DNA from 2 places in the Candidatus Darwinibacter acetoxidans genome. Region 2 is predicted to be linked to the other one. Evidence: a T-box and tRNA genes for the amino acid it is inferred to sense, from the RefSeq annotation. Region 2 holds a T-box; the other holds one or more tRNA genes.
What was found. A T-box is a leader RNA that pairs with one kind of tRNA and senses whether it is charged. The one in region 2 lies ahead of metG (methionine--tRNA ligase), so its partner is inferred to be a tRNA-Met.

Region 1 (5,492 bases), on a different contig from region 2:
GCTGATGCTTGATCTGCTGGTCCGAGCACTGACTGGCCAGGAAGTGGGCCTTCTTCGACGCCAGCAGTTCCCAAGACAGCGCATCCGTGAGGTAGTTGCAGTCTTTGGTAGACAGTACTCTGGGAGGCTGCCCCATGCGATACTGCTGTGTATATCCTTCGCGATACATCAGAAACCCCCTTTTCCGTCTTTCAATACTAGATTACCCTGCCCTTAGCAAAACAACCCAGAAAATTACCATCGGCAAGGAGGAAATTCCTAGGAGAGGGTGAATAGATACTAAGTGGAAAACTTATAATTAGTGGACTAAACATTTGGCTATGCTAAACACAGGAGGTAAGGTCATTTAATGAGTGAATTGATTGCCAACCGCAAACACCGCCAGGAGATTCTGAAGGGTATTATCCGCGACATCCATGCCGGAGCCGATGTGGAAGAGGTCAAAAGCCGCTTTGCTGATCTTTTGGCCCAGGTGGGGCCGGCGGAAATTGGGGAAATCGAGCAGGCCCTGATCAATGAGGGCATGCCGGTGGAAGAGATTCAAAGGCTCTGCGATGTCCATGTGGCGGTCTTCAGAGATTCCCTGGAAAAGCAGTTGACCGGCGCGGCTGCCCCGCAGGATCCCGCGGAAGAAGCCCTGCACGACCTCAAGGAGTTCAACAAGAAAACTGGCGCGCTTGTGGAAGAGATCCGCGGCATTCTGGACCAGATCAGTTCAGCTCCAGATGGAGCAGATCATTCGGCCCAGCTCGCAGCCTGGGCCGCTAAACACCAGCAGCTGCTGGAAGTGGATAAACACTACGCCAAGAAGGAAAACGTCCTTTTCCCATACCTGGAGCGCTACGGCATCAGTGGACCGCCCATGGTCATGTGGGGCAAGCACGATGAGATTCGGGCAGCCTTAAAGGAAGTGACTCAGGTTATCGCCAAGGCTCAGGAAAAACTGTCAGGAGCCCAGCTGGCCGCGGACATCGGCAATATTGTGCTGCCGGCCCTGGCAGATGTGTCCGAGATGATCTACAAGGAGGAAAACATCCTCTTCCCGCTTTGCCGCGAGACCTTTACGCAGGATGAGTGGCGGGAAATCGGGGCCCAGTTCAAAGATCCCCTGGCCACTGTGTATAAGAGCAAAGAAGCAGAGGCTAGAACGGCTACAGGTGGTGCCATTGAACTGGAAGTTGGTGCCCTCACACCTGAGCAGCTCAATCTGATCTTCAGCCACCTACCCGTGGATCTCACCTTTGTGGATGAGAATGATGAAGTAGCTTTCTTCTCCTTAGGTCCGGAGCGCATCTTTGAACGCACCAGGGCCGCCATCGGCCGCAAAGTGCAGCTCTGCCATCCGCCCAGCAGTATGGGAGTTGTTGAGCGGATCCTGGATGATTTCAAGAGCGGGCGCAGAGACGTGGCGGAATTTTGGATTCCCATGAAGGATATGCTGGTGCACATCCGCTACTTCGCGGTGCGCGACAGCCAGGGCCGCTATCGGGGCACTCTGGAAGTGACCCAGAACATCGCTGAGATCAAGAAGATCACGGGCGAAAAACGCATCTACGACTACGAAAGTTAAATCAGTCACTTCCGACTATCCCTCCATGTTAGGTGGAGGGATTTTCATCGCTCGGGAAGAAATCAAAATGGAAGTATAGGCTCAGGAGGGGCTGATTGAGATTTCGGATCGACTGATTTTCCTGGATGTGGAGACAACTGGTCTAGATCCTGAGCGGGATCGCATTATCGAGATCTTCATGCTTGCGCTCAGCAAAAGCGGGGAGGTGGCCCAGTATGAAACCCTGATCAACCCGGAAAGGCCCCTGCTCCCGGAAATTGTGGAGCTCACCGGGCTGACCGATGCTGATCTCAAGGATGCACCGCTGGAAGCGGCCGTGGCTCCAGAGATCAGGGAGTTTATTGGGCTGGGCACCCCTGTGGCCCACAACCTAAGCTTCGATCTGCGCTTTGTCAATGCCATGTTCCGGCGCAACAACCTTTTGGAGCTGGGTGAGGGTGGCCTGGATACTCTGGCCATCAGCAGGGCGCTTTTCCCCAAGCTAGCCATCTACCCTGGGGGCGGCGGCAGCCATCGGCTCAGCAATCTAATGTACCATTTCCGCCTGGACGGGGCCTACGCCAATGCCCACCGGGCCCGGGAAGATGTGCTGCTCCTGGTGGAGGTCTTCCGGCATCTGCAGGACTACGCCGCGGGACGGGGCAGCTTAAGCTACCCCGAACCGCTGATCTACGGCTGTCCCACCTGCGGGTCGGTCATGTATGTTAACCGGGAAGACGGCCGGGACGTGCTGGTCTGCAAAAACCAGCCCTCTTGTCAGGTAAAACTGGTTGTCTAGGGGGTTGACATATACCCCGTGGGGGTATATACTAGAGACGAAAGAAGTTCTCGATTGAGGAGGATGCTAAAATGCCAATGACAGTGACCGATCAGGATTTCCAGAGCAAGATCTTGGATCATAAAGGCGTATCTTTTGTGGATTTCTGGGCAGGCTGGTGCGCACCGTGCCGGATGCTCGCTCCCATCGTGGAGGAACTGGCCCAGGACTATGCCGGTAAAGCCCAGATTGCCAAGCTGGATGTGGACGCCAACCAGTACACCGCCCGTCAGTACGGTGTGATGAGCATTCCCACCATGATCATCTTCAAGGACGGCCAAGAAGTGGACCGTCTAGTGGGTGTAATGCCCAAGGAGATCATCGCTTCCAGGCTCGATAAATGGCTCTCTTGACAAACGGGAAAATCTGCGCTATGATATAAGCGGTGACGCGGGGTGGAGCAGTCTGGTAGCTCGTCGGGCTCATAACCCGAAGGTTGCAGGTTCAAATCCTGCCCCCGCAACCAAATTTGCCAGCAAAATGCCAGTTCTGCCTAGCTTCAGGCCCGAACTGGCTTTTCTGTTGCCGGCTGCAGGCTGGACGAAGAGGTTTGGAGGTCATCACTATGCCGCTGCCTGTAATTGCAGCCGTTATTCGGCAAGGCCAAGAGGTACTGCTGTGTCAGCGCAAAGAAGGGGCCCTGGCCGGCAAGTGGGAGTTTCCAGGCGGTAAGCTGGAAAATGGAGAGAGCCCGGAGGAGTGCCTGGTTCGGGAGATCGAGGAAGAGCTGGGCATCCAGATAGAGGTGGAGCAGATCTATCAGGCTGTGCATGCCCACTACGACCACGGCGACTTTTTGATCATCGCCTACCTAGCCAGGCATCTCGGGGGAGAGATCACCCTCCGGGTCCATTCCGCTTACGCCTGGGTGGACGTGGCTGATCTGGACGAGTACGACCTGGCGGACGCCAATGTACCCATCGCCAGGAGCCTAAAAGAAAACAGCAAGCCCGCCGGGACCGGCGTGGGTACCCACGGTGGGGCCGATTAGTCCTTCAATGATCTCTTTGGGCCCAAGTTCCTTTTGGACCAGGGCCTTCAGCTCATCCACGGCGTCGGCGCCGTAACTGTGGACAACCGCCACTCGCCGCTGGGAAAAATCGATTCCATGCCCTTTAGCCTTGTCGATCAAGGCCTGCAGGGCTTTTTTTGTGGAACGCACCTTGTCATCCACTTCCACGGTTCCTTCCTGGGTGATCTTCAAAATGGGTTTGATCTTCAGCATGGTGCCCACCAGTCCCTGGGTTTTGGTCAAGCGTCCCCCTTTCACCAGGTGGGTTAGGGAGTCGATGGTGAAATAGGCTCCAGCGCTGGCGCGGTCTCTTTCCAGCTGCTGCAGCACTTCCGGCAGGCTCTGGCCCCCCTGGAGCATTTCTCCCGCGGTGATCACTAAAAGGGCCTCGCCGATGGAGGCAGATTTGGAGTCGAAGATGTGGATCTTGTCCGTCTGCAGGATTTCCTTGGCCAGGTGGGCGCTCTGCAGCGTGCCGCTGAGCTTGGCAGAAATGCCGATGTAGAGGATGGTATACCCATCATCGAGATAGGGCTGGAACGCCTCTACGAAATCATGGGGGTTGGCCTGGTTGGTGGCCGGCAGCTCTTTGCTTGCCGCCATCTTCTTCCAGAAATCCACAATGGAGAGGGTGACCCCGTCCTTATATTCCTCTTCGCCGAAGATGACAGTTAAGGGAATCACTCCCACGTTATACCGCTTGCGGTACAGCTCTGGTAGATCCGATGCACTGTCTGTAAAGAGCTTGATCTTGTCCATGGTTTCATCCTTTCTCCAAAGTCTAGGCTACCAAGTTCGACCTTGGCGCCGGCTTCCCTTCGGACCAGATCGGCGCTCTGCTGCTAATGGACGCCTTTGTTCCCGCCATCCCTTGACTTGGCGGCGGGCCCGTGGGTATAATTAGTCTAAAGCAAAGACAGGGAAGGGGAATAGTACCTTCGTCCCTCTGGTCCAGAGAGTCGATAGGTTGGTGGGATATCGAACCAGATACGAAGGGAATGGGCCCTGGAGTCGCCAGGCTGAACGGACAGTAGGCCTGGACGGTTGTCCCCCGTTACGGGATCAAGGAGCGGATCGCAGAGGCGATCAAGCAGGGTGGCACCGCGGTAGTTTTATCGTCCCTTTCTCGGGGGGCGGTTTTTTTATGGAACAAAACCATGCGCAAGGGAAAGGATGAGGAGAGACGATGGCTGTTGAGCATACGGAATATGGAACGTTTGAAGCGTCTTTGGCCAGGAGCAGGGCGCTGGAAAAAGAGCTGCGGGAAAATCCGGAGAAACACAAAATCCTCACCGGGGATCGGCCCACGGGGCGCCTGCATATCGGCCATTACTTTGGTTCCCTGCAGAACCGGGTGCGCCTGCATAAACTGGGCGTTCCCACCTTTATCGTTATCGCCGATTACCAGGTGCTCACGGACAGGGACACGTTCGAGACCATCAGTGAAAACGTCCACCAGCTGGTCATTGACTATATCGCCGCGGGGCTGGATCCCCATGATGGGAAAACCTTTATCTTCCCCCACAGCCATGTACCGGAGCTGAACCAGCTGCTGCTGCCGTTTTTGACGCTGGTCACCATGGCGGAGCTCGACCGCAATCCAACTGTGAAGGAGGAAATCGCCGCTGCCGGCCTGAAGAGCATCAACGCGGGGATGTACACCTACCCGGTACACCAAGCCGCGGACATTCTTTTCTGCAAGGCCACGGTGGTGCCGGTGGGGAAGGATCAGCTGCCCCACTTGGAGCTGACCCGCACCATTGCCCGCCGCTTCAACAACCGCTTCGCCAAGGATCAACCTGTCTTCCCGGAGCCCCAGGCGCTCCTCAGCGAAGCACCTTTGATTTTGGGCCTGGATGGCGCCCAGAAGATGAGCAAGAGCCGGAACAACGCCATCATGCTCAGCGCGGATGAAGACGAGACGGCCCAGCTGATTAAAAAGGCCAAAACCGACTCTGAGCGCCGGATCACCTACGACCCGGAAAACCGTCCTGAGGTTTCCAACCTCCTGCTGCTCACTTCGCTTACCACCGGGCGTCCGCCGGAGGAAATTGCGGAAGAGATAGGGGATGGCGGGGCAGGGCAGCTGAAGA
Region 2 (5,492 bases):
CGCTGCGCAGGGACTCCATTTCACCACACAGCACCTGGGGATCCACCACGACCCCATTGCCGATGATGCAGGTGGTCCCCGGCGAGAGGATGCCCGAGGGGATCAAGTGCAGTTTGTAGGTGCGTTCCCCCACCACCACCGTATGCCCCGCGTTATTGCCGCCCTGGTAGCGGACCACCACATCCGCCTGGGCCGCCAGCACATCGGTGATCTTCCCCTTACCTTCATCACCCCACTGGGTGCCAACTAAGGCAGTTACTGTCATCTTGTGTCCTCCTCACCCGGCATGCGGAAAAACTGTCTGGCGTTGGCCGCGGTTATCCGCACCACTTCCTCCACAGTCACCCCGTGAATCTCCGCCAGCTTCTCCGCGATTAGGCCTAAGTAAGCCGGCTCGTTGCGTTTCCCCCGATGGGGATGGGGGGTTAAATACGGGCAGTCCGTCTCCAAGAGAATCCGCTCCAAGGGTATCCCTGCCACCACCCCCCGCAGTCGGTTGGCATTTTGAAAGGTGATGGGCCCGCCAAAGGAGAAGTAGTGGCCCATCTCCACGTAAATCTTGGCCATCTCCAGGCTCCCTGAATAGCAGTGCAGCAGACAGGGCACCTGGGGAAATTCCCGAAGGATCTCCAGGGTATCCTGGGCTGCCTCCCGGGAATGGATCACCGCGGGCAGCTTCAGCTCATCCGCCAAGGCCAGCTGCTGCCGGAACACAGCCCGCTGCTCATCCCGGGGAGAGTTGTCGTAGTGGTAGTCCAACCCCGTTTCGCCGATGGCCAAAACCTTCCGGTGTCCCGCCAGTTCCCCCAGGGCCTGGTGGACCTCCCCATCCCACAGCTTGGCATCGTGGGGATGCAGGCCCACCACCGCCCAAAGCTCCTCAAAACGCTCCGCGAGCTCCACCGCCTCCCGGGAGGAAGGCAGATCGTAGCCCACATTGACCACGGCGGTAACCCCCGCCTGTCTGGCCCGCTCCACCACCTCAGATAGGTCCTGGGCAAAGCGGGGATCGTTGAGGTGCGCGTGGCTGTCGATCAAACCCTTCATCCTACTTCACCCTGCTTCCGGCGGGAATGGCCGCAGATACGCTGACCACTTCCAGCCTGCCATCGGGGGCCGTGGCAGCCAGGAGCATACCCTGGGACAGCTCGCCCCTTAGTTTGGCGGGCTTGAGGTTCTTGACCACGATGATCCGCCGGCCCACCAGCTCCTCAGGCTTGTAGTGCTGGGCGATACCGGCCACGATCTGCCGCTTTTCAGCGCCCACGTCCACCTGCAGCTTCAAAAGACGGTCGGCGCCTTTAACCGGGGCGGCCTCCAAGACTTCCGCCACCACCAGCTCACACTTCATGAAATCCTCAATACCGATGAGCACGCCTTCCGGCTGCGCAGGCTCTGCCTTCTCCACCTTCGGCTGCTTCGGCTGCTCCTTGGGGGCCTCTTCTTTTTCCACCTCGATCCGGGGGAAGATGGGGTCTCCCTTGCGGGTCTGGGTGCCAGGCTCCAACAGGCCCCAGGCCGTATCCGCCAGGCTTTTCTCCCCTATGCCCTCCAGGCCCAGCTGAGCCCAGATCTTGGCCCCAGTCTCCGGGATGAAAGATTTCACCAGAAGGGCCACGATGCGCAAAGTCTCCAGGAGGTTGTACATTACAGTGCCCAGCTCATCTTTGTTTTCTTGCTTGGCCAGATTCCAGGGTGCCCGTTCATCTACGTATTTATTGGCCTTGCCCACCAGTCTCCAAATGCTGGCCAGGGCCTCGTTGATCTTGAGCTCCTTCACCAAGCTGTCCACTTTAGGGCCCAGGCTCCGGGCGTAATCTATGAGATCCTGATCCACGGCATTGGGTGCCGCCGCGGGCTGGGGAACAACCCCGGCGAAGTAGCGGTTGAGCATGGACAGGGTACGGTTGAGCAGGTTGCCCAGGTCATTGGCCAAATCCGCGTTGGTCCGCTCAATGAGGGCCCGGCGGGAGAAGTTCCCGTCCTGCCCGAAGGAGATTTCCCGCAAGAGGAAATAGCGGATGGGATCCACGCCAAACTCCTCAATGAGCAGCATGGGATCCACCACATTCCCCTTGGATTTGGACATCTTCTCGCTGTCAAAGAGCAGCCAGCCGTGGCCGAACACGGTCTTGGGCAGGGGCAGATCCAGCGCCATGAGCATGATGGGCCAGACTATAGTGTGGAAGCGCATGATCTCCTTGCCCACCAGGTGCAGATCTGCAGGCCACCATTTCTCCAGCTTCTCGTTGGGTTCTGGATAGCCGAGGGCGGTGAGGTAGTTGGTGAGGGCGTCGAACCACACGTAGATGACATGGCCCTCCGCCATGGGCACGGGAATCCCCCAGTTGAAAGTGGTGCGGGAAACGCACAGATCCTCCAGGCCGCTCTTGATGAAGTTCACCATCTCGTTGCGCCTGGTCTCGGGCTGGATGAACTCGGGGTGCTCCTCGATGTACTGGAGCAGCCGATCCGCGTACTTGGAAAGGCGGAAGAAATAGCTTTCCTCCTGCACCAGCTCCACAGGGCGGCCGCAGTCGGGGCAGTTGCCCTCCACCAGCCTGTTTTCCAGCCAGAAGGTCTCGCAGGGAGTGCAGTACCAGCCTTCGTAGGCACTCTTGTAGATGTCGCCCTTTGCGTAGATCTTCTGGAAGACCGCCTGAACGGCCCGGTGATGCCGCTCGTCGGTGGTGCGGATAAAGTCGTCGTATTCCACGTTCAGCTTGGCCCAGAGCTCCTTAAACGAGGCCACAATCACATCCACATACTCTTTGGGCGTGACCCCCTTGGCCTCCGCAGCCCGCTGAATCTTCTGCCCGTGCTCATCGGAGCCGGTGACAAAATACACGTCCCGTCCCGCGAAGCGATGCCAGCGGGCTAAGGAATCGGCCACTGTGGTGGTATAGGCATGGCCGATGTGCAGATTGTCGCTGGGGTAGTAAATGGGAGTTGTTACGTAAAAACGTTCCTTGGCTGTCACGGTTCCATCCTCCTCACCCTAAAATCAAAAAGCCCTCAATCCCCTCGGGACGAGAGCTCCTGCTCACGTGGTACCACCCAATTTCGCCGCAGGGCGCGCCGTGGCGCCAGCGGCCTCGTTGCGGTGCGATATCGGGACCTCCCGGTGAGCCTACTGCTAGTTCAGCCCACTGCTCCTGGATCATCTTCAGTTTAGGCCTTCTCATCAGGTTCGCAGCACCCCTGACTCTCTGGGGAGAACTCCTAAACCTACTCTTCCATTCATGGCGTTAACCTATGCAGCTATTGCAATCTTAGCGATTATCCCAAGCTTTGTCAAGTGTAGAAGGCTTTGACTCCAATCATACTAAAAGCAAAGCAAGGCGGAAAGAAAGGCGGAAGGCCTTGAAAAAGAAAACTGCACTGCAATTTGCCGTTTTGTGTGGAGTTCCCTTCGTCATGGTTTTGGGGAACTCCATGCTGATCCCCGTCCTGCCCCAGATGAAAAAGGCCATGGCCCTCAGCCAATTCCAGGTAGGACTCATCGTTACCTTCTTTTCCATTCCTGCCGGCATTCTCATACCCCTGGCGGGGTTTTTATCTGACCGCTGCGGTCGCAAGCCGATCATGGTCCCCGCCCTTTTTGTGTACGGCTTGGGGGGGCTGATCTGCGGCTTCGCGGCCTTAACCCTGCGCCAGCCCTACTACCTGCTGCTGTTGGGCCGCGTGGTGCAGGGCGCGGGGGCCGGCGGAACCTATCAGCTGGCCATGGCCCTCACAGGGGATACCTTCCAAAGCAGCGAACGCACCAAGGCCTTGGGGCTTTTGGAGGCGGCCAACGGCCTGGGGAAGGTACTCAGCCCCATTTTAGGCTCACTCATTGCCCTGATCTCCTGGTACGCCCCGTTTTTTGCCTACGGCCTTTTGGCCTTCCCCGTGGGGCTGGGGGTCTGGTTTTTGGTACCGGAAAAGCAGCAAAAGCTTTCCAAGGACAGCTTCAGCGCCTACTGGCGCAAAGTGCAAGAGGTGTTCCGGGACCAGGCAGTGCACCTCCTCGCCTGCTACTTCGTAGGTATGGTGGCGCTCTTCCTCCTTTTTGGCGTGCTGAGCTATGTATCGGACATCTTAGAATCCACCTACCACATCTTCGGCCTGACCAAAGGATTTGTCCTGGCGGTGCCGGTTTTCTCCATGGCCGTAACCTCCTACTTGAGCGGGCTCTTCCTCAGCAACAAGCAGTCTCTGTGGAAGCCCGTCATCGTCGGAGCCATGTTCGCGGTGGCCCTCAGCTTAGGACTCTTGCCCCTCTTCAGGAAGCTTTTCCCCTACATGTTGGTCCTCTTCTTTTTGGGCCTCGGCATCGGCATAGTCCTGCCCCCCATCAACTCCCTGATCACCGGAGCCACCAGCGCAGATCGCCGGGGCATCATCACCTGCCTCTATGGAACCGTGCGCTTTTTCGGGGTGGCCATCGGTCCGCCCACCTTCGGGCTGGCCATGGAACTTGGGCCCTGGGCCATGTTCCTGGGGAGCGCGGCCCTGGCAGTCCTGGCGGCCCTCACTGCACTTTTTGCCATCACACCGCCGGCGGTAAGTGAATAGACTGCACAGTAGGACGAATTTCCTAGGAGGGACCGTTATGGCTACGGCTGTGAGCAGAGGTGCATGGCATTCCGTAGTGGAACTGCCGGAAACGCGGCGGCTAGTCAAACCCCGGACCAGCGGGATTACCATGGTCATCGACAAGGGCTTGGGCCTGAGGGAAACGCTTGATCTTATGGAGATGGCTGCGGACCACATTGACTTCCTCAAGATCGCCTTTGGCAGTTCCGCTCTCTACCCCTCAAAGCTGATGCGGGAGAAGATCGCCCTGGCCAAAGAGTACAACATCGAGGTGTACCCCGGGGGCACGCTCTTTGAAATTGCGGTCTTCCAAAAATGCACTAAGGAGTTCTTTCACAGGGCGCGGGAGCTGGGCTTCACCTACGTGGAAGTGTCCGAAGGAACCATCGACCTAACGCCGGAGGAGCGCAGGAAGTACATCACGATGGCCAGGGAAGAAGGCTTTGGAGTGCTCGCGGAGATCGGGAAAAAGGATCCGACGGTGAAGATCGATCCGGCCCGGGCCGTGGACCAAATCTTCGCCGACCTGGCCCACGGAGCCTACAAGGTGATCATAGAAGGGCGGGACTCGGGCCAAGGGGTGGGCATCTACGATGAGCGGGGCAAAATCAACGAAACGCTGCTCCAGGCCCTGGTGGAAGGGGTGCGGGATCACAGCCACCTGATCATTGAGGCGCCCCAAACCAGCCAGCACAACTACCTCCTGGTGCGCCTAGGTCCCAACGTCAACTTGGGCAACGTCCAGCCCCACGATGTTCTGACCCTGGAGTCAACCAGGGTTGGCCTGCGGGGAGATACCCTCCGGGAGTGCTTGAAGAACGCCCCAAAATCGTATTGACAAAAATTGACGTCTCCTTCCAAAACAGGTATAATGAAATGTGCCAAAAAAAGTTTTTTTATGATCGAGGTGA

Region 1: it has a tRNA-Met gene. The T-box ahead of metG (methionine--tRNA ligase) is inferred to sense a tRNA for this amino acid. The anticodon was not compared.

Annotation. Positions count from the first base shown of each region.
Region 1 is NZ_JBHGXH010000045.1:42,228-47,719, reverse strand. It holds gene ACE4YL_RS01815 (hypothetical protein) at 1-169, opposite strand, end outside; gene ACE4YL_RS01810 (DUF438 domain-containing protein) at 350-1,570, shown strand; gene ACE4YL_RS01805 (3'-5' exonuclease) at 1,662-2,348, shown strand; gene trxA (thioredoxin) at 2,420-2,740, shown strand; tRNA gene ACE4YL_RS01795 (tRNA-Met) at 2,777-2,853, shown strand; gene ACE4YL_RS01790 ((deoxy)nucleoside triphosphate pyrophosphohydrolase) at 2,953-3,378, shown strand; gene ACE4YL_RS01785 (DegV family protein) at 3,319-4,158, opposite strand; T-box leader at 4,310-4,525, shown strand; gene trpS (tryptophan--tRNA ligase) at 4,586-5,492, shown strand, end outside.
Region 2 is NZ_JBHGXH010000211.1:97-5,588, reverse strand. It holds gene ACE4YL_RS08060 (adenylosuccinate synthase) at 1-265, opposite strand, end outside; gene ACE4YL_RS08055 (TatD family hydrolase) at 262-1,047, opposite strand; gene metG (methionine--tRNA ligase) at 1,049-2,980, opposite strand; T-box leader at 3,023-3,253, opposite strand; gene ACE4YL_RS08045 (MFS transporter) at 3,364-4,560, shown strand; gene comA (phosphosulfolactate synthase) at 4,598-5,419, shown strand.